2 regions of the Bacillus sp. AK124 genome follow, and region 2 is predicted to be linked to the other one. Evidence: riboswitches for the same ligand, from Rfam matches in the RefSeq annotation. Region 2 holds a riboswitch; the other holds the start of a gene.

Region 1 (8,884 bases), 250 kb from region 2:
CGGGCGCTGTGACGACATTCGCTTTTTCGAGAAGCAGATCGTAAAAAGCCTCAGATGTATACCCGTCAGGGACAGGCATCCAGGCGAAAAAAGAACCTTGCGGAGCATCCGCGTGCCAACCGATTTCACGGACCGCACGAATCCATACATCCCGCCTTTTTTCGTAGCGCTCATTTTGCTCCTTGACACACGCTTGGTCTGATAGAAGCGCGACTGCCGCGGCGTCTTGGACCGCTTTAAAAAGGCTGACATACATATGGTCCTGATAAAGGTTCAGCGCTTCGATCACAGAGGCGTTGCCAACTGCAAACCCGACCCGCCATCCAGCCATATTATACGTTTTGGAAAGCGTGTAAATTTCGATTCCTGTGTCTTTTGCCCCCTCCGTTTCGAGAAAGCTGACAGGCCTCTTGCCGTCGTAGCCGATCGCACCGTAGGCAAAATCGTGGACGACGCAAATTCCGTTCGACTTGGCAAACCGGACAGTCTCTTCGAAAAAAACAGGCGTGGCTTGGGCACCGGTTGGATTGTTTGGATAATTTAAATACATGAGCTTCGCTTTTTCTTTCACTTCCTTCGGAATCCGGCTGTAGTCAGGCAGAAACTGATTGCCCGCTGTAAGCGGCATCGTTTCCATGTTCGCTCTTGCCAGCTCAACGCCCGACCAGTAGTCGGGATAGCCGGGATCGGGAACGAGCACGGCATCCCCCGGATTTAACAAACATTGCGGAAGCTCGACAAGACCGGCTTTTCCGCCGAACAATACAGCGACTTCGCGTTCGGGATCGAGCTCTACACCGTATTCCCTTCGATAGAACGCGGCTGCCGCCTCCTTGAGTGAACGGCTGCCGCGAAAGGAGGAATACTGATGGTTTTCAGGGTTGCGAACGGCTTGCGCCATTGTATCAACGATGTGATCAGGTGTCGGCTGATCGGGATTCCCCTGGCCGAGATTGATCACATCATGGCCGGCGGCGATTTTTTCATTCACCTTTTTCACCAAGGAAGCGAAAAACTGCTCAGGCAGCTGTTTCAGCACATCTGAAAGCTCAAATTTCATATGATTCACCCGCTTTTGAAAAATTCTTGAAATGATAGTCCATCATCATATATTGTTAAATGTAAAATGTAAAGAAAAAAATGAGGTGATCCAGATTGAAGCTGACAATTTCATGTCTGCAATTCGATATCGCATACGGCAATCCTTCTGAAAATTTTAAAAAAGCGGAGCAGCTGATCGAACAGGAAAGCCGAAAAGCGGATGTTCTTCTCCTTCCCGAGCTGTGGACGACGGGTTATGATTTAAAAAATCTCGGCTCCATCGCAGATGAAGAAGGCAGGCAAACGAAGAGATGGCTGCAGGAAACGGCAAAAGCAAACCGTGTCCATATCATATGCGGCTCTGTCGCCGTTAAGAAAAAAAGCGGTGTGTACAATATCATGTACATCGCAGACAAAAACGGACATTTGATCAAAGAATACAGCAAAGCTCACCTTTTCCAGCTGATGGACGAACACCTCTATTTGTCAGCGGGCTCAGGCGACGGGAGCTTCGAGCTTGAAGGGATCCCGGCTGCGGGGTTTATCTGCTACGACATCCGTTTCCCGGAATGGATCAGAAAACATACGAAGGAAGGTGCGGGCATCATCTTTGTATCGGCGGAATGGCCGCTCGCCCGCCTCGATCACTGGCAAAGCCTTTTAAAAGCCAGAGCGATTGAAAATCAGTGCTTTGTCGCAGCCTGCAACCGAGCGGGAAGTGACCCGGCAAACGAATTTGCGGGCCACAGCATCATCATTGATCCGCTCGGCCGCACCCTCGCTGAAGCAGGGAGCGGTGAAGCCGTCATCAGGACCGAAATCAACCTCGGGGACATTGAAAAAGCGCGGGGGCAAATTCCGGTTTTTGAGGACATTCGCAGAGATTTATATTAAAAAAGTATTGACAAGAAAACTGAGATGCTGGTAACATTTTCAGCAACTGACCGAACTGAAATTTCAAAATTTTATATTGATTTCTCTTATCGAGAGTTGGGTGAAGGACTGGCCTAATGACCCCAACAGCAACCGACCGTAATACCATTGTGAAATGGGGCGCGAAATTCTGCGCCGCTAGGGCACGGTGCTAATTCCATCAGACTTTGAATTCTGAGAGATAAGAGAGGCGAACGCGACAAATCAGCCTCTTTCTCTCGATGAGAAAGAGGCTTTTTTATTGTTAACGACATTTAGGGGGAATCACACATGACCGTAACGAAAACCGCAGCATACGAAACTTTGACCGAAAGCTCCGCGGCCGCGCTGGCCGTCCGCCTCGGGCTTTTTCCAAGCAAAAGCACCCTGACATGCCAGGAGATCGGGGACGGAAACTTGAATTTGGTCTTCCGCGTGTATGACAAAGAGCAGCAAAAAGGGCTGATCATCAAACAGGCGGTGCCTTATGCGAAAGTCGTCGGCGAAAGCTGGCCGCTGTCGCTTGACAGGGCGAGAATCGAAAGCAGTGCGCTGATCCGCCAAGCCGAGCATGTCCCGCACCTTGTCCCGAACGTGTACTATTCTGACACCGAGCTTGCCGTTACCGTATTGGAAGACCTTTCTCACTTGGAAATCGCCAGAAAAGGACTGATTGACGGGAAGGATTATCCCCACCTGTCGGAAGACATCGGAGAATTCCTTGGAAAAACACATTTTTACTCGTCTGAATATGCACTTGACCCAACAGTTAAAGGGCGGCTTGTGAAGCAGTTTACGAATCCGGATCTGTGCGATATTACAGAAAGCCTTGTGTTCACAGACCCTTTCTTTGATCATGAGACAAACGATTTCGAAGAAGAGCTTCGCGATGAAGCGGAAGATCTTTGGCGCAATGAAGCATTAAAAATTGAAGCGGCAAAACTGAAACAGCGCTTTTTGTCTGCAGAGGAAACGCTGATCCACGGCGACCTTCATACAGGCAGCATTTTCGCAAGTGAAGAAGCCGAAACGAAAATCATCGACCCTGAATTTGCGTTTTTCGGCCCGATCGGGTTTGACATTGGACAGTTTATCGCCAACCTGCTGCTGCACGCGCTTTCCCGCGAAGAAAACAGGCGGGCTCCTTTATACCGCCATGTCGAGACCGTCTGGCATACGTTCAGCCGGACATTCAGCGAAGCATGGGAAAACGATGCTCTTGACGCTTGCAAAAATGAGAAAGGACGCCTTGAATCAGTTCTGAAGCAGGCGTTTGAAGACGCAGCAGGCTTTGCCGGCTGCGAAATGATCCGCCGGACGATCGGCCTTGCCCATGTGGCGGACCTTGAAACAATCGTTCCGTTTTCCCGGAGAATCAGCCAAAAAAAGCTCGCCCTTAAAATAGGCGCAGCATTCATAGAAAAACGCAGCGGTTTCCGGACGCCAAAAGACTTGATTGAAGCGTTTCGGAACGCACTTAAGGAGTGAATGACATGCCTGAACAATTTGCGGTGCCCCGCTCTGTCGAATGGGAAGAAGCATCGGTAAAAATTCTGAACCAGCAAAAGCTTCCCGAAAAGACGGAATACCTGCACCTCACAACAAAAGAAGACGTCTATGATGCGATTCAAACGCTGAAAGTGAGGGGGGCACCTGCCATCGGCATTACAGCCGCCTTCGGACTCGCCCTTTGCGCACAAAGCATCGATACATCTGACGTTTCCGCGTTTCTGGTGGAACTCGGAAAAATCAAAGATGAACTCAATCAGGCAAGGCCGACAGCCGTCAATTTATCCTGGGCTCTCAATCGGCTGGTAAAAAGTGCGGAGGACGCAAAATCGGTCAATGAAGCAAAAACAAATCTGATCCATGAAGCTATTCAGATCCAGGTTGAAGACGAAGAAACGTGCCGGCAAATCGGACAGAATGCACTGCATTTGTTCAAATCGGGTGACAGCATCATGACCATCTGCAACGCCGGCTCGATTGCGACAAGCAGGTACGGTACGGCCCTTTCCCCGTTTTATCTTGCCAAAACAAAGGACCTCGACCTTCATATTTATGCCTGTGAAACGAGGCCTGTCCTGCAAGGGGCGCGCCTGACGGCGTGGGAGCTTATGCAGGGGGGAATTGACGTGACGCTGATTACAGACAGCATGGCTGCCCATACGATGAAAGAAAAAAACATTTCAGCCGTCATTGTCGGAGCGGACAGGATCGCGAGAAACGGAGATACAGCCAATAAAATCGGAACATACGGCTTGGCAATCCTCGCCAAAGCCTTTCAAATCCCGTTTTTTATCGCCGCTCCCCTGTCAACTTTTGATGTTTCGATTTCATGCGGCGACAACATTCCGATTGAAGAACGCGATCCGGATGAAGTCAGGCTGATAAACGGAACGCAAATAGCTCCGCAAGAGGTGCCAGTGTTCAACCCTGCTTTTGATATCACGCCGCACGATTTAATCTCTGGCATCATTACGGAAAAAGGGATTATCACAGACAGGTTTGAAGAAGAAATTGAAGCGCTGTTTTCCGCTGAAGCCCTTACTTAGGCCGCTTTAGCGGATTTTAATCGATTTGATGATGTCTTTCTTCTGCTCTTCGGTCAACACGTGCAGCTTGACGAACAATTCCGCGTATCCTGCTATTTTGTTCGGGCGGTTCGTTTTCATTTATTCGTCCTCCTTTTTTACCAAGACCAACATTTTTAACTTAATAAAATTATATGTCGCTGACGAAAAAAAGAAACGGCGTGCTCGTATATTATTTTCCCTTATACGCAATATTTTCGATGTCGAGCAGCACCGCTTTTTTATCCGTTTCATTTCCGGAGTACCCCGTTAAAGAACGATTTTTGCCGATGACACGGTGGCACGGGATCAAAATCGGCAGCGCATTTCTTTTATTGGCCTGGCCGATTGCGCGAACCGCTTTCGGATTCCCGACGGCGCACGCGATATCTAAATAGCTCCGTGATTCACCGTACGGGATCAACTGCAGCACCTCCCACACTTTTTTCTGAAACGGGGTTCCATCCTGGCGGAAAGGAAGGGTGAACGTCTTCCGCTCCCCCCTGAAATATTCTTCGAGCTGGCGCTTTGCCTCCTTCAACAATTCCGTTTCGGTCCGGCGAAGCTCCAAGCCGTCTTGCTGGAGCTGTTTTAGTTCATCTTTTTCAAATAGCAAATGCGTAATGTGGTGATTTTCCTCGACAATGTAAGCTTGTCCAAAAGGCGAGGTCATTTCAATATAAAAGCCCACGATGCGATTAAGCCTCCTCCTCATGATGCTGTCTGATCGGGAGAGTCAGATGGAATGTCGTGCCTCTCCCTTCTTCACTTTCAACTTCGATTTTTCCATTATGCTCTTCAATAATTTTATAACTGACCATGAGCCCGAGTCCAGTGCCCCGTTCTTTTGTCGTGTAAAAAGGTTCGCCGAGCCTCTTCAATTTGTCTTCTGTCATGCCGATTCCTTCGTCAGCAAGCGAGATAATGATATGGTCGTCTCCTTTCGGTTTGATCGACACATATACGTTGCCTCCGTCAGGCATCACTTCAATCGCATTTTTCAAAATGTTGATAAATACCTGTTTCAGCTGATTCGGCTCGCAATAAATCAGCGGAATGCCGCCTTCGCACTTCAGATGCATCTGAACGTTGTCAAGGTTTGCCTGTGCGTGCAGCAAATCCATTGTGTCCTGCATGATTTTGACGATATTTTTTTCTTCATACATAATCGCCTGCGGTTTTGCAAGGATGAGAAACTCCGTAATAATCGATTCAATCCTTTTGAGTTCTGATGTGATGACATTAAAGTAAAGCGCGTGATCCTCATTTTGGATGCTGCCTTTCAGCAGTTGGATAAATCCTTTTAGCGCCGTCATCGGGTTGCGGATTTCATGGGCAATTCCGGCTGCGAGTTCGCCGACGACGTGAAGGGTATCAGACTTGCGGAGCCGCTCTTCAAGCTCTTTTCGTTCTGTCACGTCTCTGAGCATCGCCAAGTTCATATTTTGAATGATATTTCTTTTAAATGAAAATTCAAGAATCCGTTTTTGGTCGCTCAGCAGGAATGGGATGTCATTGTCCATTTCTTCTAAGGAAATCGTTTTAGCGGGAGAAGCTGCGTTTTCTATATGATAGCCGGAGATGACATCAAGTAGATTGGACGTTTTCAGCTGTTCAAGAGGGGTGCTGAGAATTTTTCCGGCAAGGGGGTTCGCATCGATAATGTCGTACTGGTTGTTGAAAAGAACGATTCCGTCCATTGATCCGTTGAATACTTTTCTGAACTTCAATTCGCTTTCCCGCAATTCTTGTTCCATTCGTTTTCTGTCGCTGACATTTCTTAAAATGGTTAGGTCCTGGCTGTCGAACATGATCCGTTTTGACGTGAACTCAAGCTCTTTATATTGTCCGTTTGCCATACGAAACAGCAGTTCCGCCCGGATTTCCCCTTTTTGATCATACTGCTTTTGAATGGCATGGTACCTCTGATCGGTTTGATCAATAAAATCGGTCATCTTCTTGTTGAGAAGCTGTTCCATCGGCAGTTCGAAGATTTTGCAGGCCGACTGGTTCGCTTTGACGATGCGGCCGTCGTTATTCATCAGTATAATGGCATCCATCGCATTTTCAAAGACTTCTCTAAAGCGTTCTTCGCTTTTAAACAGCTGTTTTTCCATCGAGCGCTTCTCGGTAATATCCCTCATAATCGACATGTAAAAGCCGTTTAAAATGTTCGAGGTTATCGTAAGCTCAAACAGCCGGTCTTCTCCTGATCTGAGCCGGACAGGAAGCTCCCCTTTTGCTTTCCCTCTTCTGAAAAGAGCATTCCAGATTTTATCGAGCCGCCCCTTGTTTTCAGGGGATACGAATTGAGACAGCTTCAGTTTTGAAAGCTCTGTTTTTTCAATTTCGAAGCTCTGGCAAAACGAATGGTTCGCATCGATGAAACAGCCTTGTTTATCAAAGATGACGATTCCTTCAACCGCGCGGTGAAACAAATCTTTAAACAGCTTTTCATTAATGGTGCGCTCCCGCTCCAATATTTTTTTCGATGAAATGTCCCTCATGACGACAAAATAGCAGTCTTCACCGATTCCTTTGCTTGCAGTAAACTCGATATATTTGACAGATCCGTTGTCAAGCCTGATGGCCACTTCTTTTTTCGCATATCCCCGCTCCAAAAAGCGTTGAATGCTCTGGTTCAGTTCATCCGGCGGGACGGCGTGCAGGAAGTCGAGCGCCGACCGGTCCAGCAAATTCTTTTTTTGGCTTTGCAGAATTTTGCAGGCGGCATCATTCGCCTGGATGATGTTCATCTGTTTATCCAATATAAAAATAGCGTCCAGCGTCCCGTTAAACAGCAGCTCATACTGATACAAATCCGCTTTTAGCTTGGCGTTCTCTTTCTTCAGTCTGTTCAGCTGGTTTTGCAGATTTAAGGATTCATTCAAATCAAGAGTTTCCTCCATTTATTACACTCCTTCTTGAAAACCTGTCCTCCAATTATTCTACAAACCGGAAAATCTTCCTTCATTTGTTTCGAACTTTTACAACCTTTCCGCCTATTTTACAGGAAGATGACGATATAAAAGTTCCTTACTGTTCAATTACATCGACCTAACAATAAGACTTAATGCATAGGAAAACACATGCTTTCTATTTTAAAATTTTAAAATGAGGCCAGACTGGTGGAAGACGTCATTCCGGAAAGAATGTTCCGGGGTTCAGACGCTTCCCGCACCGGCGTCTCCTGAAAATGTTTGTGAAAGGGTGATGTTATGGCGACTTCGCGCGACAGCTATTTCGACAATGCAAAATTCCTATTAATTTTTCTCGTCGTATTCGGACATATAATCAGGTCCTATATTCATGATAATGATGCTCTGCTTCATATTTATAAATTTATTTACACGTTTCATATGCCTGCTTTTATTCTCATATCAGGCTATTTTGCAAAAGGGTTCAACCGCCACGGCTATGTCAAAAAAATCGCCTGGAAGCTGATTGTTCCTTATTTGATTTTCCAGGGAATCTATACGCTGTTTTATTCCTTTATCGATGATCAAAGCTTAACGGCCGCAAATCCGATTGAACCGCAATGGTCGCTTTGGTTTTTGCTGAGCCTGTTCTTTTGGAATATCCTGTTGTTTCCATTCACAAAACTGCCGGCGAAATGGGCGTTTGCCGCAAGCTTTGCGATCGCCGTTCTTGTCGGATATATCGACTTGATCAGCAACACGCTCAGCCTGTCCCGCACGTTTGTTTTCTTCCCGGTCTTTTTGGCGGGCTATTATTTGCAAAAAGACCATTTTAAAATACTGAGAGGCTGGAAAGGCAAGCAGGCCGCTCTAGCCGTTTTAGCAGCAACGTTCGTTTTCTACTTTTTTGTAGACTTCGATTACTCCTGGCTGTTCGGGTCCAAACCCTATTCGGAATTCGGCGATGTCGGGATAAAAAGCGGGTTAAACCGAGTGGCGCTCCTCGTCATCACGTTCGCTTCAACGTTCGCGTTCATGGCGCTTGTGCCTGAAAGGCGGTATTTCTTTACCCTGTGGGGAACGCGCACATTTTATGTCTATCTGCTGCACGGCTTTATCATCAAGTCGTTCAGAAAAACGGGAGCGGAAGAATGGCTTGCCGATTATCAAAGTCTGACGCTATTAATCATCGCCACGGCGATTTTAACCTTCTGCTTATCAAGCGGATTTGTGAAAACGGTCGCCCAGCCGTTCATCGAATTGAAAATGACGAATTTAATGAGGATGTTGAAAAAAGACAACGGATATAACCCTTATTTAAAATAAATGAAGGTCCAAATCGTTTCCGATTTGGACCTTTCAGATTGTTGAAAAAATCGCAAAACAGCTTTTTTGTTTTGCGATTTTTTCATCCCATCAGCGTGATTGAAAACCCTTGCA
Region 2 (8,884 bases):
GCCACTCCTGTCCGCGAAACATTTGAAAGGCCCGAAAACTTTGATATTGCTCACGTATGGCAGTCTTCAACAAAGGAATTTATCGAAAGGCTGCCGACGTATGAAGTGCGGGTGAAGGCGGCGCAGGACATCTTGCCGAGGCTGTCGTTTACCAATTATTTTGTGCGGATCATCGAAACAAATGAGGTCGATCAGGAGGGGTGGATCCCCGTTACATTATCTTTTGATACGGAAGAAGAAGCGAAAAGGTATATACTCGGGTTCGCAGAGCACATAAGGATTATTGAACCTAAAGAACTGCACGGGAAGATACTCAACATGGCTGAATCCATTGTTGCTCATTATAAATCCTGAAGTATTCGCGGCATATGTTACGTCCATACAAAATGAACCCTGCAGGCCGCAAACGGCAAGCAGGGTCTTCGGGTTAATGAACATTGAAATATCTGGCTTCCGGATGGGAGACAACGATCGCTGATACGGAAGCTTCGGGCTCCATCATAAAGCCATCTGTTAAATGAACGCCGATTCCTTCAGGCTGGATGAGTCTGAAGAGTTTTTCCTGATCTTCGAGATTCGGACAGGCCGGATATCCGAAGGAGTAGCGCTGTCCCTGGTATTTCGCCTGAAAACGCTGTTCCATCGTGAAGTCTGGTGCATCAGGGAAGCCCCAGCGGTCGCGGATAACTTGGTGCGTCCGTTCGGCGAGTCCTTCGGCCAGCTCAAGAGCAAGCGCTTGTACCGCATGACTTTTCAAGTAGTCGCCTTCCTCCTTAAAGCGGTTTGCGGCTGCTCTTACATGTCTGCCCGCTGTCACGGCAAAGAACGAGACATAATCGAGCTCTCCTTTCGGTCGGACATAATCGGAAATACAGCGGTACGGAAGCTTTTCCTGCCTAGGAAAAACAAACGTTTCAAGGATGCTGTCTTTGTTCCCGGGGTCTAAAATATGGAGCGAATCCCCGTCGCTGTACGCGGGGAAAAATTGATAGACGACGGCGGGGTCGAACCAGCCGTGCTCTTTCCCGTCTCTCAGCAACTCGTCAATCAGCTCTTTCAGCTCCAGTGCTTTCGGATGCTGTTCAGCCAGGAGCTTTTTGACTTTTCCTTTCAAGCCGAGGTGATGGCCGAGCAGCATTTGTTCATTGACATACGGCACGATATAGGAAAGGTCGATGTTTTTCAAATAGTGCCGCTTCAAGTCTTCCGGCTGAAAGACCGGCGCCTGCGGAACGTGCGCCCGTTTTTCAAGCATTTCAATCACGGCTTTCGTCTGCTTTTTCTCCGCGACGGCGGCGGGTGCAGCGGCTTCTTTTTTCTCGAGAAACTGCGACGGGTCCGTCCGCAGCTGATTGGCGAGCGATAAGCCGTCCATGGCGTCCTTCGCGTATAAAACCGGCCCTTTATATTCAGGCGAAATTTTCATGTTCGTGAACTTTCTTGAAAGCGCGGCTCCGCCGACCATAATCGGGATGGAAATATCCGCTTTGTCGAGGTCCTGCGCTGTAACGACCATTTGCTGCGCCGATTTGACGAGCAGGCCGGACAGACCGATGATATCGGGATTCTCTTTGCGGACCGCTTCAATTAATTCCTGCGGTGTCACTTTAATCCCAAGATCGACAACCTTGTAGCCGTTGTTGCTTAAAATGATGTCGACTAAGTTTTTGCCGATATCATGGACATCGCCTTTAACGGTTGCCAAAACGATCTTTCCTTTGCCGCTGTCGTCTTTCTTTTCCATATACTGTTCGAGAAAGGAAACGGCAGCTTTCATGACTTCTGCCGACTGCAGCACTTCAGCGACAATCAGCTCATTGTTGTTAAACAGCCGTCCGACCTCCGCCATGCCGTCCATAAGCGGACCGTTGATCACGTCGAGCGGGGCGGCAAATTTTTTCAACGCTTGTTCGAGATCGGGAATCAAGCCTTCTTTTGTACCCTCGATGACGTACTCAGCCAAGCGCTCTTCCAGGGAAAGAGATGTTTTCGGCTGTTTGTCCGTTTTTTTCTTTCCGCGGTAGAAGTCAGTGAAGGATGCGAGCGTTTTGTCATCAGTGTGAAACAGAAGTTTTTCAGCCATTTCGACTTCTTCTTTAGGAATGGAAGCGAACCGCTCAAGCTTTTCCGTATTGACGATCGCGTAATCAAGCCCGGCCTGTGTTGCGTGGTACAAGAATACAGCATTTAAGATTTCCCGGCCGACGGGCGGAAGACCGAATGAGACGTTGCTGACGCCGAGAATCGTTAAACATTCAGGGAGCCGCTCTTTGATGAGGCGGATGCCTTCGATCGTTTCTTTAGCTGAGCCGATGTATTGTTCATCACCTGTTCCGACAGGGAAGACGAGCGGATCGAAGATGATATCGCTGGCCGGTATTCCGTACTTTTCGGTGAGCAGCTGATACGACCTGACGGCGACGGCCAGCTTCTTTTCCGCGGTGACCGCCATTCCCTCTTCATCGATCGTACCGACGACGAGTGCCCCTCCGAACTGTTTGACGAGCGGGAGGATGTCAGCGAACCGTTCTTCGCCGTCTTCAAGGTTGATCGAATTGATGATCGCTTTTCCCTGTGAGTATTTCAGCGCCTTTTCAATCACCGTTTTGTCCGTCGAGTCGATGACAAACGGGGCTTTTACTTTTTTCATCGCTTCTGTTAAGAAGCCTTCCATATCTTCCGCTTCATCGCGGTCCGGGTCTGCAAGGCAGATGTCGATGACATGGGCGCCGTTTTTCACTTGGGCTCTCGCGATTTCGGATGCTTCCTCAAATTTCTGTTCAGCGATCAGCCGCTTGAATTTTCTCGATCCGATGACATTTGTCCGCTCCCCGACAAAAAGGGGACGCATCGTTTCTTCATAAATTAGTCCGTCGATCCCTGAGACGGTGTGCGGCTTTTTTTCCGAAGGGACCGTCCGCGGCGGCAGCGAGGCTACTTCATCGGCCAGCGCTTCAATATGGGCGGGCGTCGTTCCGCAGCAGCCGCCGACAATGTTCAGCCAGCCTTCTTCTGCAAACGCCTTGATTTTTTTCGCGAGCGATTGCGGTGATTCATGGTATTGTCCCTCCTCATCGGGGAGGCCGGCATTCGGATAGCAGCTGACGGCCGTCCTCGCAAGGGAAGAAAGGGTTCTGATGTGATCTGTCATAAATTCCGGGCCCGTCGCGCAATTTAAACCGACGCTGACCGGCTTCATATGCTCGAGTGAGATATAGAACGATTCGATATCCTGGCCGGCCAGTGTCGTGCCCATCGGTTCGATCGTGCCTGATACCATGAGGGGAAGGGTTTTGTCGGTTTTTTCGAAGGCTTGCCTGATGCCGATAAAGCCCGCTTTAACGTTCAGCATATCCTGGCTCGTTTCGAGCAGCAAGAGGTCGGCTCCCCCTGTGATCAGCGCTCTTGCCTGTTCCTCGTAATTATCGATCAGCTCGTCAAAGGTCGTGCCGCCGGTGACGGAAAGGGTTTTTGTCGTCGGACCCATCGCGCCGGCGACAAACCTTGGCCATTCAGGTGTGGAAAACTTTTCGGCGGCCGCTTTGGCGAGTTTGACTGAAGCGAGGTTGACTTCATAGGCGCGCTGCCCGAGGTCGTACTCGTCCAGAACGAGCCGTGTGGCTCCGAATGTATTGGTTTCGATGATATCGGCTTTAGCGGCCAGATAGGCTTCGTGGATGCCCTGAATGATATGAGGTGCCGTGATGCTTAGAAATTCATTGCACCCTTCATAGGCCTCGCCGCCGAAGTCAGCGGCGGACAAACCGGCATTCTGGATCATCGTTCCCATCGCACCGTCAAGGACGAGGATTTTTTTCTTCAGCTGGTCATTGATGTTAGACATTTGTTTTCTCCTTTTCTTTCTGGTGGATATATGCCGTCAGTTCGGCGGTTAAATCAGACCGCAAAAACGGTGTGATCAGATAAATGCCGTTGAACAGGTCGCACGCCGCATCAAGCAGGGAGCGGGCGATCGCGAGCCCTTCCTCGGCCTGTTTTTGTTTGTCATTTCCCGCCAGCGCCATCTTTTCGCGGATTGAATCGGACAGTTTGATGCCGGGGATTTCGTTGTGGATGAATTCCGCGTTGCGGCTGCTGGTCAGCGGCATGACGCCGATATAGATCGGTGTTTCAAGATGCTTTGTTTCTTCGTGGATTTTGATGAGCTGCTCCTCTGAATAGACAGGCTGGGAAATGAAATAGTCTGCGCCGCAGGCGATTTTTTTCTCAAGCCGTTTCACCGCTTTGTCAATGTGTCTGACATTCGGATTGAAGGCGGCCGCCACTGAGAAATTTGTTTTCTTGCCGAGCGGTTTACCTGAATATGACAAGCCTTCGTTAAACTGTTTGATCAGGCTGATCAAATCGAACGATGTCAGATCATAGACGGAAGTCGCTCCCGGAAAGTCGCCGATTTTCGACGGATCGCCGGTAATCGCCAGCACGTCTGACAGCCCCAGTGTATCGAGCCCCATTAGATGGGACTGCAGGCCGATCAGGTTGCGGTCTCTGCATGTAATATGGATCAGCGACCTCATATCGAGGCGCTGTTTTAAGAGCGCGCCGCAGGCGACATTGCTGATCCTCGGTGTGGCAAGCGAGTTGTCCGCCAATGTCAGTGCATCGATTCCGGCTGATTGAAGCTCTTTAGCGGCGTGCAAAAATTTCTCAAAGTTTAATTGTTTTGGAGGATCGAGTTCGACGATAATGGACCGTTTTTGCTTGGCCAGATCGTCGAGAACGGGCTCTGTCCTTTCGTTTTGAACAGCAAGCGCCGCTTTCTTTCTGATTTTCACGTGTTTTTCGGTGACTGGAGGAAGCCCTTTGACCGCCTCAGCCATCGCCCTGATGTGGTTCGGCGTGGTTCCGCAGCAGCCGCCGATGATCCGTGCGCCTTGATTGCGGAATTCCTCCGCGCTTTCCCTGAAATATTCATCATCTGTCTCATAAACAAGCCTGCCTTCGACAAGGGACGGGAGGCTGCTGTTCGGATAGACGGAAAGATAGGCGTCTTCTAAAAGCGGGACTTCTTCAAGCGCTCTGATCATATGATAAGGGCCGAGGCGGCAGTTGATACCAACGACGTCTGCGCCGAGGGATGCCAGCTGCTTCAGGCCGTCCGCAAGCGGGGTTCCGTCCTGAAGAACGCCCTCTTCGTGCATTGAGACATTCAAAATGATCGGCAGCTCTGTTTCCTTTCTGGCAATCTTTAAAACTTCGCGCGCTTCTTCTAAATCATAATAGGTTTCGAGCAGAAGTCCGTCCGGCTGCTCATTTAACAGAAGATAGAGCTGTTCGCGGAAGCTTCTTTTAATGTCCTCGAGAGAATACGAGTTTTTGTTGAACGTCCGGATTCCGCCGAGCGTACCGAGAACATAAGCAGAACCGGCGGCGGAGCGGGCGAGACGGACCGCTTTTTCGTTGATTTGTTTTGTTTCGTCTTCGAGCCCGTATCTGGACAGCTTGATGAAGTTTGCGCCGTACGTGTTCGTTTGAATAATATCGGCGCCGGCCTGTACATACGCTTCGTGGACGCGTCTCACTTCTTCGGGCTTGGAGATGTTCAGTTCCTCAAAACACCTGTCGATCCCGTAGGAATACAGAAGTGTGCCCATTGCGCCGTCCGCGATTAACGTTTTGCTTTTTATATCCTCCAAAAAACCCATCGTTTTCCCCCTTAAGCATTTTTGATAAACAAAAAAGTCTTCTGTGAAGCAGAAGACTTTTCATCGACATTGTCCGTCTTCTTATCTTCCAAGCAGACTGCTTGCTGGATTTAGCACCTTGGTCATGAATATTCATTCACCGGTTGCTGAGGCTTCATTGGGCCAGTCCCTCTGCCTCTCTTGATAAGAACAGCTATTTAGTTTCTATTGATTACTTTTACTCAATTTACCGAAAATCGGGGGAATAATCAACAGTAAATTAAGAATTTATCGAAAATTTATAAATTGGACATCAATCGGCAGGTCGGCTTCCCTCACCATCGCGATGATTTGCTGAAGGTCGTCTTTATTTTTTCCGGTTACGCGGACTTGATCATCCTGCACTTGCGATTTAACTTTCAGACCCGATTTTTTTATCAGGTTATTGATTTTTTTCGCGTTTTCTTTGTCGATGCCCTGAACTAGTTTTCCGCGCTGTCTGACCGTGCCGCCTGAAGCGTTCTCAAGCTTTGAGTATTCGATGTTTTTCGTCGGGACGTTCCGCTTGATCAGTTTGCCGACAAGCACGTCTTTCAGCTGGTTCATTTTAAATTCGTCGTCCGATACGAGAACGAGCTCGTCTCCTTCGAGTGTGATGCTGCTTTTTGACCCTTTGAAATCATAGCGTGTGCCGATTTCCTTGAGAGCGGTCTGAATTGCGTTTTGAACTTCAGGCAGTTCAACCTTTGAGACGATATCAAATGAGCTTTCTTTCGCCATGTGAAAACCTCCATCCATTTTACTTATGAGTCAATTATAGTAGAATAAGGTGAAACTTCCAATATCGAGCGGTTTGCCTGGCCGCGATCCGGCAATAATTTTAACATTGGAGGAATAATAAGAAAAAGAAAAACAGGCGGATAAGAAAGGAAGAAACAGTATGAAACCAGGACAGCAGCTAACATTGAAAATAGATCATAAAGCCGATTACGGTTACTTTTTGACGGACGGCGAAACGGCGGTCCTTCTGCATCAGAGCGAGATCACGGAGGATATTGAAGATAGAGAAGAGGTCGATGTCTTTTTATATGTCGATCATGAAGATCGCTTGGCGGCTACGATGAGAAAGCCGATGATCAGCGCTGAACAGTACGGCTGGGTGGAAGTCGTTGATGCCGTCAGCGGCATGGGGGTTTTCGTCGATGTCGGGCTCTCGAAGGACGCCCTCGTTGCGACAGAGCATCTCCCGCCGTATGAATCAGTATGGCCGCAAAAAGGGGACAGGCTGTACTGTATGCTGAAAATCACGGGGCACGGAAGGATGTTTGCCAAACCGGCGCCGGAGGATAAGATCAGCGAGCTGTTTAGTGAAGCTTCACCCGGTCTGATGAATAAAGAGCTCACCGGAACGATCTACCGCTTGATCGCATCAGGCTCTTTTATGATTTCCGAAACCGGTATCAGAGGCTTTATCCATTCTTCTGAGCGAAAGGAAGAGCCGAGGCTTGGGGAAAAGCTGACCGCAAGGGTGATCAAAGTAAAAGAAGACGGTTCTGTTAATCTGTCGCTTCTGCCAAGAAAGCAGGATGCCTTATCGGTTGATGCAGAACAAATTTTGACTTATATGAGAACGAGAAACGGCGCGATGCCGTTCTGGGATAAAAGCGACCCTGAGGATATCAAAGAGCGCTTCAACATGAGCAAAGCAGCATTTAAAAGGGCGCTCGGCCATCTGATGAAACAGGATAAAATCTATCAGGAAGAGGGCTGGACATACGAGAAAAAATAAATATGAGGCGGCGTCCGATGAGGACGCAGCCGGTTTTTTACAAGTGATCAGGCTTCTTTGATTCCTGGTGTTTACCGGCTTGTCTGTTCTTTTCAGCGAGCCGGTTTTTCTGCTGGTTGACGGCGTTGTTGTCAACTGGCTTTTTATCATCATCTTTCATGAGGAAGCACCTCCTGTCAAAATGTCGCTTTTAGCTTGCACACTGCCGGCAAAACTATGTACTCTCCCAACCGCGATGTTTTTTGCCGGGAAGTTTATGCCTCCTTGTACCGCCAGCATACACATATCATAAGACCCAAAAAAAGGAGACTTGGTATGAAACATTGCTGCTCAGTTTACATTCAAAGTGTTTCGGCAGGAGGAGTCGTCAATTTTGGCGGTGCGTTCAAAATTTGTCCGATCACAATGGAAAAAGTGGTCGAGGGGTCTGGAGGTCCTGATGTCGCGACAGCGGCTGCCGGTTTTCTTGATGGAGCGCTTACACCGGTCGCCGCTGAAGGAACAGTCACCGAAGACAGCTGACGAAGAAGGCCTGCTTTTATCAAGCAGGCCTCAGCGTGTCGACAAACCCTCGCATTCGTTGTCAGGCCTGCGCGTCGGTGCTCACGAATTGCAACATTCGCTCCGCTCCGATGCTCGGCCTTCCTAAACTGCAAGGGTTTTCAATCACGCTGATAGGATGACAAAATCCCAAAACTAAGAGCCGTTTTGGGATTTTGTCAACAATCTAAGGCCTGCTTTTATAAAGCAGGCCTCTGTTTTACCTTATCTTTTGTCTTTCCCCGGAAAAAAGACCGCCAATGTTCCGGGGCCGGAATGGGCGCCGACCGCTGAACCGACCATGTTGACGACGATTTCCCCCGGCTGAAATTCGGCTTCGATCATCCGTTTGACCTCTTCGGCCGTCTCTTCGTCATCTCCGTGGCTGATGCCGACCGTCTGTCCGCTCAAATCGACGCTTCTTTCTTTCATCAATTCGATCATCCGTTTGAGCAGCTTCTTTTTGCCCCGGATTTTTTCCAAGGGGACAAGCTTGCCGTCTTCAACATGCAGGAGCGGTTTAATATTCAGCAAACCGCCGACAAAAGCCGATGCTTTGCTGATTCTACCGCCTCTTGCCAAATAAGTCAGGTCATCTACGGTAAAAATATGTTCAAGATGTTCGCAAAAGTCCTTTACAGACGATTCAATTTCTTGTATTGTATTGCCGTTAGTTGCGAGTTTAAGGGCGTGCTTAACCGCGAGCCCATAGCCTAATGAAGCGCATTTTGAGTCGATGATCCGCAGATCGAAATCAGGGAACTCTTCCTTGACTTCGTTTGCTGCCATCACAGCCGTCTGGTATGTTCCGGAAAGCTCTGAAGAAAAGGCGATATAGAGAGCGGGTTTGTTTTCGCCGGCCAGCTCCCTGAATGCATTCTTGAACCGCATCATGGACGGCTGGGACGTT

The links. A riboswitch is a leader RNA that binds a small molecule or an ion and turns the genes downstream of it on or off. The one in region 2 is predicted to bind S-adenosylmethionine.
Region 1: it holds a riboswitch for S-adenosylmethionine, as region 2 does, so the genes downstream of both, mtnK (S-methyl-5-thioribose kinase) here and M1E06_RS15425 (bifunctional homocysteine S-methyltransferase/methylenetetrahydrofolate reductase) in region 2, are expected to answer to the same signal.

Annotation. Positions count from the first base shown of each region.
Region 1 is NZ_CP096378.1:2,801,468-2,810,351, forward strand. It holds gene M1E06_RS14050 (pyridoxal phosphate-dependent aminotransferase) at 1-1,060, opposite strand, end outside; gene M1E06_RS14055 (carbon-nitrogen family hydrolase) at 1,156-1,935, shown strand; SAM riboswitch class I at 2,019-2,162, shown strand; gene mtnK (S-methyl-5-thioribose kinase) at 2,245-3,441, shown strand; gene mtnA (S-methyl-5-thioribose-1-phosphate isomerase) at 3,447-4,508, shown strand; gene M1E06_RS14070 (hypothetical protein) at 4,515-4,628, opposite strand; gene M1E06_RS14075 (methylated-DNA--[protein]-cysteine S-methyltransferase) at 4,720-5,217, opposite strand; gene M1E06_RS14080 (PAS domain-containing sensor histidine kinase) at 5,225-7,435, opposite strand; gene M1E06_RS14085 (acyltransferase family protein) at 7,745-8,770, shown strand.
Region 2 is NZ_CP096378.1:3,048,502-3,057,385, reverse strand. It holds gene M1E06_RS15435 (helix-turn-helix transcriptional regulator) at 1-354, shown strand, start outside; gene metH (methionine synthase) at 428-3,844, opposite strand; gene M1E06_RS15425 (bifunctional homocysteine S-methyltransferase/methylenetetrahydrofolate reductase) at 3,837-5,666, opposite strand; SAM riboswitch class I at 5,745-5,856, opposite strand; gene M1E06_RS15420 (YajQ family cyclic di-GMP-binding protein) at 5,934-6,425, opposite strand; partial or broken gene M1E06_RS15415 (CvfB family protein) at 6,566-7,434, shown strand; gene M1E06_RS15410 (DUF3941 domain-containing protein) at 7,472-7,594, opposite strand; gene M1E06_RS15405 (spore germination protein) at 7,750-7,956, shown strand; gene M1E06_RS15400 (DegV family protein) at 8,200-8,884, opposite strand, start outside.